2 regions of the Paenibacillus sp. FSL W7-1279 genome follow, and region 2 is predicted to be linked to the other one. Evidence: predicted binding sites of a transcription regulator. Region 2 holds the regulator's gene; the other holds the start of a gene.

Region 1 (6,040 bases), 460 kb from region 2:
TTGCATCCCTCGATATTAATCAAGGATGCCCCGCCGCAGGATGGACACAGATCCAGCGACATGGTGCTCCCGCCTGTGTGGGAGCCGTGTCCGCCATACCCCGCGGCTGCTGGTGCCACAGCTTCGCCTGCATCAACAGGCGCCATCGTGGCTGCGACCGGTGCCGGATCATGGTCATGATCCGCCCCAGCGTTGTTCGCCACGTGCGTCTCGAGCGCCTTCGCCACGGCGTCGGCGATGGATTCTACGCGGTTTGCGCCGAAGCCGATCGCGCCGGTGCCGCCGATGCCCTTGAGGTGCTTGATCAGCAGCTCCACCTTATTGCCGTGGTCCCCGTAACGCAGGAACAAGGAGCAGACGCGGCCCAAGGCTTCCGCCATTGCGAACACATCCGAACCGGCCTTGCCGACGTTCAGGAAGATTTCGCTTGGGATACCGTCCAGATCGTTGATGGTAATATACGCCATGCCGAACGGCGTGTTCATTTTATAGGTTGCGCCGCGCAGCACTTGCGGACGCTTCTTGTATTGCTTATCCAACCCGCTCTTGCTCGGTGAGGCTGTCACGGCCACGCTTGCAGCCGCCGGCTCCACGTTCGTCGCATCCTCTGCGGCTTGGCCTGCCGCGCTTTGCTCAAGCGCTGTTTCCGCAGTAGAAGCTGTGGTCGCTTCCGCGGCCTTATCTTCTTTTTTCTCCGTCTGCAGCACCTGCACGTCGCGGCTGCCGTCGCGGTAGATCGTTACGCCTTTGCAGCCCAGATCGAATGCCAGCTCATATAGGCGCTTCGTATCTTCAACCGTAAAGTCCGACGGACAGTTGGCCGTCTTCGAGATCGAGCTGTCCACCCAGCGCTGAATGGCCGCCTGCACCCGGATGTGATCCTCGGCGGAGAGACTCATCGCCGTGACGTAATAATCCGGAAGCTCTTCGCCCGGATGGCTGTCCAGCCAATCCTGAGCAATCGGCACGAACTGCTCGTCGAAGCCGAGTCGGCTCTGACGGAAGTATTTGAAGGCAAAGTACGGCTCGATGCCTGTCGATGTTCCGACCATCGTACCCGTGCTGCCCGTTGGCGCTTGGGTAATGACGGTGACGTTCCGTGCACCTTTTTCACGCACCGCTTCGGCAACTTCCGGATACACCTCGGCCATATTTTTCATGAAGCCGCTTTGCAGGTACAGCTCGGCGTCGAATGCCTGGAACGAACCCTTCTCTTCGGCAATATCGGCGGAAGCGAGATAAGCTTCGCGCGCGATGAAGCCATACAGCTTATCCAGGAACTCCAACGATTCCGGGCTGCCGTAACGGATGTTCAGCTTGATCATCAGCTCCGCCAGACCCATCGTTCCAAGACCCACGCGGCGCTCTTTTTTCTGGTTCAATTCGTTTTCTTCAAAATGGTACGGCGTCCGGTCAATGACATTATCCAAGAAACGCACGGAGTACCGTGTCGTTGTAGCCAGCTCATCCCAGGCAACGTCATGGTTCGCCTCATCATAGAACTTCGACAGATTCATCGCGGACAGGTTGCATACGCCCCAGCCCGGAAGTCCTTGCTCGCCGCAAGGGTTCGTACAAATAATCGGGTTGAAATACCAGCTGTTGGACATCTGGTTATAGTATTCCATGAACACGACGCCCGGTTCTGCGGATTTCCATGCGGATTCGATAATCGTGTGCCAGACCTCGCGTGCTTTTACTGTTTTATATGGAATGATACGGTGTCCGGCTTTCTTCCATTTATCCAGATCGCCGTCCCACAGCTCATCATAGTCAGGATCTGTGGTATCCGGGAACACCAGCTCCCAGTCCAGATCTTCCTTCACTGCCTTCATGAAATCATTGCTGACACATACCGACAGGTTCGCATTCGTAACTTGTCCCATCGTCTGCTTCACGGTAATGAAATCCTCCACGTCCGGGTGCCAATCATTAATCATCAGCATGAGCGCGCCCCGGCGGCTTCCGCCCTGCTCGATCAATCCCGTCGTATAACTGAACAATCCGCCCCACGATACCGCACCGCTGGAGGAACCGTTCACGCCTCTTACGATCGCGCGCCGAGGACGCAGGGAAGACAAATTAATGCCGACTCCGCCGCCGCGCGCCATGATCTCGGTCATCTCGCTCAGAGTTTCCATGATGCCGCCCCGGCTGTCCTTCGGTGAAGGAATCACGTAGCAGTTGAACAGCGTCAATTCATCGCTTGCACCAGCTCCAGCCGCAATCCGTCCGCCCGGCACCAGCTTCCAATCATCCAGAATCTCGCGGAACTTCCCGCGCCACTCTTCCTGCAGTTCAGGCGTTGCCTCAACCGATGACATGGCAGCCGCGAGTCGATCCCACATTTCTTCCGGCGTTTTCTCGATGGTTAACGTCAGCTTCTCCACATCCGATTCCACAAGCTCGCCCTTCCGTGTCTTCACCGTGACCTTGCGGCCTTCGCGTTTCACGATTTCGCCAACTTCCTTAGTCGGAAATTTAGGATCATCCTTCGTCAAAACGAGCACCACATCGCCTACCTTAGCGTTGTTGGAGTCCGCATCCTTCCAGGCATACCGGTCCAAAAAGATCTTCTCGCTTAAACCTTCCAGCCGCTGATTCTGCATCGTACTCAAGAGCAACTACCTCCTATATAAAATATAAAATTAAAAAGTTCCGCAGTTATGCGCTCACCAACAACATAACCTGTTATGTAGCCGGTCAAACATTCAAAACCACTATATACACCATATATAGTGCTACCAATTCATTATACTACACTATATATAGGTTAACTATGCCGATAATGTGAAAATTAAGCCAACAGATCCAAGCTCCCGCTCGCAAGCTTCCGCTTTCTTCCTCTCGCTCTCTTTTTCGGCCTTCCCTATGAAAAAAAGGATGAAAATATCCAATTCCAGCAGCCGTGCGCCCTTTGAGTTATTCCACGCCTTCCGAATCCGTGCAAGGTTATGAAGACTTCTTTTTTCGTCCATACTACATATACACCGCTGGCCCGGAATCTTTCACAACAGGAGGAGATCGACATGAACCATCAGCCATCTGCCGACTCAGGCATGATTTTCGACGCGCGTCTTCCCGTTCCATTGCAGATCGACCGTTCCTGGTTTGACGATCTCGCCGGTCGACTGGACAAGGGCGGACCTTGGGGTGACTATCGTCTGGCCCAGCTTGCTGTGGAGGGCGAGAAATCGCGTCTCGTTACAAGCTTTGAAGAATTGCAATGCCTCAAGCACCTAGGCGGCTTATCCCCGCTCCCCCATCAGACCGATACCGCCAGACGCGTATTGTTCGAGATGTCGGGTCGAGCCATTCTCGCTGATGAAGTGGGGCTTGGTAAAACGATTGAAGCCGGCCTTATTTTAAAAGAATACATCGTGCGCGGCCTGGTATCCAAAGTGTTGATTCTCGTTCCCGCTTCCCTTGTGCTGCAATGGGTTCGCGAGCTGAACTCCAAGTTCGGCATTCCTGCGATTGCGCAGAAAAAAGCGTACTCCTGGGGCAATGATATCGTTGTCGCCTCCATGGACACGGCGAAGCGCGATCCGCATCAGGAGATTCTGCTGAACGAGGAGTACGACATGCTCATCATCGATGAGGCGCACAAGCTCAAGAACAAAAAAACCTCCAATTATCAATTCATTCAAAAGCTGCGCAAAAAATACTGTCTCTTGCTGACGGCCACGCCGGTGCAGAACGATCTCAGCGAGCTCTTCAATCTGATCACCCTGCTGAAGCCGGGCCAGCTTGGAGGCCAAGGGCAGTTTGCCGCTAATTTTGTTGTCGATAAACGAAGACCCAAGAATCAGGAGCAGCTCAAGGATGAGCTGTCCAAGGTCATGATCCGTAACCGCCGCGGCGAAGGCGAAGTGAAATTCACCAAGCGATCCGTCCGCAATGTAGGGCTTAGCCTCTCGCCCGAAGAACAGTCATTATACGACGGCGTCACGTCCTTCGTCAAAGATCAGTATCAGGCAGCAGGGGGAAATTTAAGCAGTATGCTGTCCCTTGTTACACTCCAGCGTGAAGTGTGCAGCAGCCGCGATGCCGTTTTCGTGACTCTTGTTAATCTGTCCAAGAAGCTGCCCGAGGACTCTCCGCTGCGCGATAAAATCTGGGAGCTCGTCTATCTCATCAAGGCCATCAAAGCCAACACCAAGGCGGAAAAAACCATCGAGCTGATCCAGCAAATGAACGAGAAGGTCATCGTATTCACGGAATACCGCGCAACCCAGGAATACTTGCTCAATTATTTCCGCGATCACGGGCTCATCTCCGTACCGTACCGGGGCGGAATGAACCGCGGCAAGAAGGACTGGATGATGGATCTGTTCCGCGGCAAGGCACAGGTCATGATCGCGACGGAAGCCGGGGGCGAAGGCATCAATCTGCAATTCTGCCACCATATGATCAACTTTGATCTGCCCTGGAATCCCATGCGAGTCGAGCAGCGGATCGGACGCGTCCATCGTCTCGGCCAGACCAATGACGTGAAGATTTACAACCTGTCCACTTCAGGAACCATTGAAGAGCACATTCTGAACCTGCTGCACGAGAAGATCAACATGTTCGAGATGGTCATCGGAGGTCTGGATGTCATTCTCGAACGGTTCGAGAAGAAGGAATCCATCGAGAAGAGCCTGTACAAAATCATGCTGGAGTCCGGCAACGATGATGAAATCCGGCAGCGCATCAGCACATTGGGCGACTCGATTCACCATATCAAGCAGGATATCGAGCAGGGAAGCACCGTCGAAGATAATCTAAGAGAGGAAGAAGCCTAATATGACCATGACGCCGCAGGAGGTGCAGCAGCACTTCATGGCCTATTTGGAAGCCACCGAATGCACCGTCATTGAAAAGTCGCCTGAGCATGTCACTGTGAAACTGTCGCCGCAAGCCGACAAAATGCTCACCAACCGCCCGTATTACTGGGGTTTCGTGGAGCGTACCGGCGCTCCCGCCGAAACGTTATCGTTCAATTTCGTGTTTGATCCGGAAAAATACGACGAACGGCTTGCAAAAACCAAGGAAGCCGAAGCCAAAGCGCAGCTTGCCTCGCCTACGCAGGATCCGCTCCTGGCCCGCTTTTACGGGAATGCTCCGGTTCTGCCTATCCTTGGTCCCGGACGCATTCAGCGGGAGAACATTGGCTACGGCAGCAGCCGGCTGGCCCAAATCTGGAATGCTTCCCGGGAGGAAGGCAAATGCGTCTATCTGTTCCAGCAGCGCGATACCGAGCCGCGTCCGAGAGCCCGTTCCACGCCGTATGAGCAGTGGCTGGGCGTCTGCTTCAAGGTGGAGTTCAGCTGTGATCTGAAGCGGGAGGAATTGTTTTTTCTCGGAATCTCACTTTCTAGTCGTGCGATTGCCCAAGACTTCCCGGCGATCCTGAATGGACGCGAACTGACGCCCCGCTTGCCCGAGAGCGTTCACGTCCGACCGGCGGCTCTTACGCTCGAACAGGCCGTAGATGCGCTAGAGAACCATCTTATCGACAAGATAAGCAAGCTGGACTACGACTGGGCCACCAAAGCAAGAGAACGTCTTGAAGAAGAACTGCTGGTGATCGACAGCTATTACGAGGACCTGCTCAAGGAGCAGGATGAAGTGAAAAAAGCGCTCATCGAGGAGCAATATAAGAACCGCCGGTCCGAAATGCAATGGCAGTACGAGCCGAAAGTGAGCTTGTCCGTCATAACCTGCGGTCTATTTCATCTGTGTTCGCTTGTGGGTGCGTCATCATGACGCTCCTCTACAAAAGCAGGCAAAAAAAGAACCATTCTCCCTTCTCCTACCGCGACAGCTTGCAACAGCCTTTGCAAAGCTTGTCCGATATGATGATTCCAACACATCCACGGCGCGTAGGGCCAAGGAAAGGCGGTTAATGATTTGAAGCGTTGGAACATGGAACTTCATAACCATGATGTCAAGGATTACAAGAACTTTAAGCCCCAATCAGCCGATAACAAGCAGAACAGCCGATATCGAATGTTGTCTGTTTCCATCATTGTAACGACTATCCTCTGGTTCAGCA
Region 2 (6,040 bases):
ATCATGTATCCGTACATCTGCCGCGGATTATTCAGCGTCCTGATGATATTGAGGCATTTGCGTTTATGTTGAAGGATCATACCGTGGAAGGTGTAGAGCGCCGCGGGAAATTTTTAAGGATATTGCTGGACGGACTGGTGCTCGTCTCGCATCTTCGGATGGAAGGGCGTTACGGGTTGTACTCTGCCGAGGAGCCGGTGGAGAAGCACACTCATGTTATATTCCATTTCTCGGACGGGACGGAGCTGCGTTATAAGGACGTACGCCAATTCGGAACGATGCATCTCTTTGCAACGGGGGAAGAGTTTCAGCATGCTCCTCTTGCCAAGCTGGGGTATGAGCCGCTGGATGATACGTTTACGTTCGGAACTTTCAAGGAAGTCATCGGCAGCAAAAAAACGAAGATTAAAGCGGTGCTGCTGAATCAGGCATATGTGGTCGGCATCGGCAATATATATGTCGATGAGGCATTGTTTCGAGCCAAGATTCATCCGGAGCGTAACGCCAACAGCCTGAAGGATGCCGAGCTCAAGCGATTGTATCATGCCATTGTGGATACACTGTCCGAAGCCGTAGAAGCGGGTGGTTCCTCCATTAAATCCTATGTCAATGGACAGGGTGAAATGGGGATGTTCCAGCATAGTCATCAGATTTACGGACGGAAGGACAAGCCGTGTCATACATGCGGTGGACCGATTCATAAGATCGTGGTTGGCGGACGGGGGACCCACTTCTGCCCGAAGTGTCAGCCGGTTAAGAAGTAATCCAATAGGCGTGCACCCATTCCTATCCCTACACATATAATGTGGAACATATGTGGAGCGCATGGAGCTGCTCTTCTTCATGAATGAGCCGCTTGATGTGGAGCTTACGAGGAGGGAAAAGGGTGCTCAGTCATATTTTCTCGTCTGCGCTGCTGGCCATGGCATTAAGCCTGGACGGATTCGGTGCGGGGGTTACATACGGTCTGCGCAAAACAAGGATACCGCTGCTGTCTGTATTGATCATCTCGCTATGTTCCGGCTTGGTGCTTGGCGCCTCCATGCAGGCGGGCGCGCTGTTACAGCGGTTCTTATCCCCATCCGTGGCGTCTGTGATCGGAGCCGCCATTTTGATTCTGCTGGGCTTATGGTCTCTATATCAGCAAGTTCGCAGAAAAAACGAGTCAGATGTGCAGCCGGTTTCCAGTAAGGATATTTCGAAGTCTCTTATGGAAAAGAAGGCATCTGACCATCAAGTGAAATCAAGACGTGAGGTTAACACGGCAGGTCAAGTGCATCTTCAGCGGGCGGTATTCTCTCTTGAGATTCCGAAGGCCGGGGTTGTCATTCAAATTCTCCGCAGTCCCTCGAAGGCGGATCTGGACGACTCCGGCAGCATCTCCCCGTGGGAGGCGATGTGGCTCGGGATCGCGTTATCGCTCGATGCGTTCGGCGCAGGGCTTGGCGCCGCCATGCTGGGCTTCTCACCGTTAGGTACCGCGGCTGTTGTTTCCTTGTTTAGCGGGATATTCCTGGTGCTGGGCATGAGGGTTGGTTTACGTTTTGCATCCAAGGGCGGCATGCGTTTTATCTCTTATTTGCCTGCTTTTTTGTTAATCGTCATGGGTATAATGAAGCTGTTATGAGGTGAAGTCATGAATATCGGTTTAACCGGAGGAATTGCAACTGGCAAGAGCACCGTGTCCTCCATGTTGGCCATGAAGGGAGCACTTCTCGTCGATGCGGATCTCATCGCCCGGGAAGTCATGCTCCCGGGTCATCCGGTGCTGGGTAAAGTGACCGAACATTTTGGACAAGCGATCCTGTTTGAGGACGGTACGCTGAATCGAAAAAAACTCGGGGAAGTGATCTTCCATCATCCCGAGCAGAGAACGGTATTGAATGAGATCACGCATCCGGCGATCCGGCAGGAAATCCGGGAACGGACGGAAGCGTATGAGCGGCAGTATCCCGACCGGCTCGTCGTGGCGGATATTCCGCTGCTGCTTGAGGCCAAGGAGTATTATTCTTATCTTGACCAGATCGCTGTTGTTTATGTACCGCGAGAGCTGCAGCTTGAGCGTCTGATGGTACGCGATGATCTTAACAGGGAAGCGGCGGAAGCGCGTTTAAACAGTCAGATGGATATCGAGGAGAAGAAGCGTCTGGCGGATATCCTCATCGATAACAGCGGAACATTGGCCGAAACACAGCAGCAGGTGGACAACCTGTGGGGCAGGTTGGTTAGTCTATGAAGTGGCTCCGTAAAAAAAGAGTGCTGCTTCTGCTGTTTGTCTCTTTTGTAGCGCTTCTGTATCTGAGCTCGAACTGGATGACCTTGCTGTATCCGATTCATTATAAAGATGAAATACGGAAGCATGCCGCTTACTATGAGGTCGATCCGTTCCTGGTGGCATCCATCATTCGTGTGGAAACGAACTTCAAGCCGGGTAAGGAGTCCAAGAAAGGCGCCCTGGGCATTATGCAGCTGATGCCGGATACGGCGAATTGGGCGATGGAAATGGCCAAGCTGCCATCGGTAAACCTGCTGAACGTAAAGAATGAAGTGGATGCGAATATCCAGCTGGGCACCTGGTATATTCAGAACCTGCACAAGGAAATGGACGGCAACCCGATTGCCGCCATCGCCGCCTATAATGCAGGCCCCGGGAACGTCAAGAATTGGATCAACAAGGGCATGTGGGATGGAACCTACGAGAATGTGAAGAGTATTCCCATCGGGGAAACCCGCCACTATGTACAGCGCGTGATTTATTATTATAATCAATATACGGATGTGTATAAGGACGGCTTTTAACGAAAAAAGAGCGCTGGACAGGCTCTTACATCGAGCCGTCCAACACTCCTTTTTTAAGGAAGAATCAATTATTGACCGGAGAATTGACCAGCCAATTGTTGCTCGGCCAGGGTTACAAGACGCTTTGTGATGTATCCCCCGATCGAACCGTTCTCGTAGGAAGTCATGTTACCTTGGTATCCGTCTTGTGGAATGGAGATACCAAGTTCTTGAGCTACCTCGTACTTCAATTGCTCAAGAGCAGCGTTTGCGCGAGGAACAACCAGGTTGTTGGAGTTGTTGTTGCTTTGTGCCATGTTAAGTTCACCTCCTTGGGTTGGTAAAAGTATTATGTCTCGGGTTTCGCATTTTCATAACATAAAAGAAAAAAGTTTTGCTGGTAAATTTTTCATTAGGGCCGTTAAGGCTAAAATACGCTGAAAACAAAGGAAGTGAAGATGACTTTATGAAGTGTCCATATTGCAGTTATGCCGGAACGAAAGTGCTGGATTCCAGGCCTGCCAACGAGAATAAATCCATCCGCCGCCGCAGGGAATGCGAGCAGTGCAGCAAGAGATTCACAACCTTTGAGATGGTGGAGGAAACGCCGCTGATTGTTGTGAAGAAGGATGGAAGCCGAGAAGAATTCAGCCGGGAGAAGGTACTCCGCGGTTTGATCCGGGCATGCGAGAAGCGTCCGGTATCCGTGGATCAGCTGGATATGATCGTATCGGATGTCGAGAAGGCACTGCGCAATACCGCAGCAGCAGAGGTGGAGAGCCGCCAGATCGGGGAGCTTCTGATGGAACGGCTGTATCCGGTCGATGAGGTAGCGTACGTCCGGTTTGCGTCCGTGTATCGGCAGTTCAAGGATATCAATATGTTTATGAAGGAACTGAAAAGCCTGCTGTCCAAGGATACGGACGGTCAGGAGCTGTAAGAGCGCCAGGGTTCTGCGTGATCCAGGTGCTCTTCCGGTGCTCTCAAGGAGCCCATCCTCATCATCGATAAGTGACATTATATAGAGAAGTAAAAGGGATACAGCACGTCATCAAAAAATGTGAAAAACCTGTTGACATGCCTGCTGATTTTTTATATGATATAGAAGTCGCTTACGGGGCCTTAGCTCAGCTGGGAGAGCGCATCGCTGGCAGCGATGAGGTCAGGGGTTCGATCCCCCTAGGCTCCATAATAAGAAAACCCTTGATGGTATATCATCAAGGGTTTTTGCTTTTTTTTATAACTTTTTAATACTTCCCAGAAATGGTCGCAATCTAATTATAACATTGAGCGTAAAAAAGGAAGTACAACGCATCGTTGATTGTTCTTACTTTATTTTAATTGCTTGTAACAGAAGTAGGAGCGGCATCTGTCGCTCGATTAGCCCTAAATACGGAAGTGAGCAGCAAGACCAAAAATCCACCGGCGACGCCCCACAAAATCAAGGCGTTTGAGTAAGCTGCGTCCAGTCCGCCGAAGTACATTACTTCCCGTAGCCCTCCTGCCGCGAATCGCAGTGGCGTCCACGAATAGATCCAATCTCGCGTCGTCTGCGACAAGAACTCCGGAGCCATGTTCAGCAGCGGCATGGAGAAGAACATCAGCAGTACGAGAAGCGGTATTGCCCGGAATCCGATCCAATTCAGCAAGGAAGATTGCAACAAGAAGAACGCCGATCCAGCCAACCATAAGAACAACCACGTCTCCCCCGCGTTCGCCAGTTCCATACCGTACCACGACGAAGCCATCCATATGGTGTAGCACGAGGCTATGCCGACGATCGCAAGCCCCCCGATAGCTTGCAGCGCGCTGACTGTCCATCTCCTTGAACCCGCGGCGACCGCCTTCTGGCTAGCCAGGAACAAGACGACTCCGGTCACCATGCTGCCGATCCATATAATCTGGGTCAACAAACCCGGCGCATTCCCCGCCGCATTATTCGCTCCCGGTGGATGCACGACTTCCTCCTGAACGTTCACCGGTGTCATTAAAGCTTTAGCCGTCTCAACCGAAATTTGCTCCGTTTGCTGTCCGATCTGCCCAAGCAGCTGCTGCAACAGTTCCCCGTTGATCATGTTCATCGCTTGCCCCATTGCCTGTCTTACGACCATCGAGGCTTGGGTGTTCATACCCTCATTGGAGATGATTCTCACATTAGGGTGAATCGGCGAGTGCGTTGCTAGCGAGAGTAAACCGCTGCTCAGATCCGCCGGAATCACCATCGCTCCGTAATATTCGCGTTTATCCAGTCCTTCCCGGGCCTTTTCCTCGGAATCCACGACATGCCAGACGAACGGCATTGCCGGGCTAGACAGCAACTTTTCCCGGATCATTTCCCCTATCGCAAACGTTCCTCCAGTCGGCAGCTCCGCTGGCTGGTCAAGGATAACGAGGGCCACCGGGACCTCCTTTGGCTTCGATCCAAGCACCGATCCCATCATCGCTACCCCGAATACGGTCAATACGATCAGGACGAGCACCATTCCCAGCCACATCATTTTTTGTGTCAGCATTTTCACGATCCACTACTCCTCGTCTCTTTATAATGAACATATGGTTGATTATCAACGGCAATGTTCATTGTGAAAGGACCACCATATAATATGGCTGCATCACACGGTCACTTCATGGCAATGAACAAAAATAGCGTTGCTGCAGCAACGCTTCTGTATCCATTTCATTAAAAAAATGATCACTCAAGTACATTCGTAAAATCGAAAGACATCACCGCACTTAAATTTCGGCGATGTCTTTCTTGCGATTCAGCTACACAAACTTCAAAATCTACTGTTCGAATTTTTTCGTTTTTCTGCCGGCAAGATGGCCTCGATTACGTCCCAATGCTCAGCGATCTTTTCATCCTCTACGCGGAACAAATCGTAGAAAGCGGTATGCTGACCATCAAACAGACCTTCACTCATTGTAAGAACAAAATCGCCTTGACCGATAACTTGATGGACATAAGTATATTGAAACTCAACATTTTTCTCCTTCAGAGCCTGCAAAGCAGTGTGAAGACCTGAAAGGCCATCTGCAATATGCGGACTATGCTGAATGTAGTGATCTCCATCAAAGTAAAAGGCAAGCAGGTCAGGGTTCTTCCCGAGCAAGATGTTCTCAACATAGCTTCTGACAAATGCCTTGTTGGCATCCGTTTTGTCGATATCCTTAATCGTAACCGGTCCGTCAATCATTGTATGATTGCTTGGTGTCTTCTCCACCATCTCTTGCAAATTATCCCAGTGCTCAACGATTAGTCCAT

Evidence for each region. The regulator NrdR, encoded in region 2, represses ribonucleotide reductase genes. The targets are predictions, from matches to a motif close to AACACNATATATNGTGTT.
Region 1: MKY82_RS24065 (adenosylcobalamin-dependent ribonucleoside-diphosphate reductase) is a predicted target of NrdR. The motif match lies at 2,726-2,743, and genes of this name have one in related genera.

What each region holds. Positions count from the first base shown of each region.
Region 1 covers NZ_CP150215.1:5,318,301-5,324,340, forward strand. The annotation lists gene MKY82_RS24065 (adenosylcobalamin-dependent ribonucleoside-diphosphate reductase) at 1-2,618, opposite strand, end outside; gene MKY82_RS24070 (SNF2-related protein) at 3,030-4,787, shown strand; gene MKY82_RS24075 (YqhG family protein) at 4,789-5,751, shown strand; gene MKY82_RS24080 (hypothetical protein) at 5,896-6,040, shown strand, end outside.
Region 2 covers NZ_CP150215.1:5,782,901-5,788,940, reverse strand. The annotation lists gene mutM (DNA-formamidopyrimidine glycosylase) at 1-764, shown strand, start outside; gene ytaF (sporulation membrane protein YtaF) at 887-1,627, shown strand; gene coaE (dephospho-CoA kinase) at 1,637-2,236, shown strand; gene MKY82_RS26070 (lytic transglycosylase domain-containing protein) at 2,233-2,799, shown strand; gene MKY82_RS26065 (alpha/beta-type small acid-soluble spore protein) at 2,868-3,095, opposite strand; gene nrdR (transcriptional regulator NrdR) at 3,245-3,718, shown strand; tRNA gene MKY82_RS26055 (tRNA-Ala) at 3,895-3,967, shown strand; gene MKY82_RS26050 (ABC transporter permease) at 4,116-5,297, opposite strand; gene MKY82_RS26045 (nuclear transport factor 2 family protein) at 5,556-6,040, opposite strand, start outside.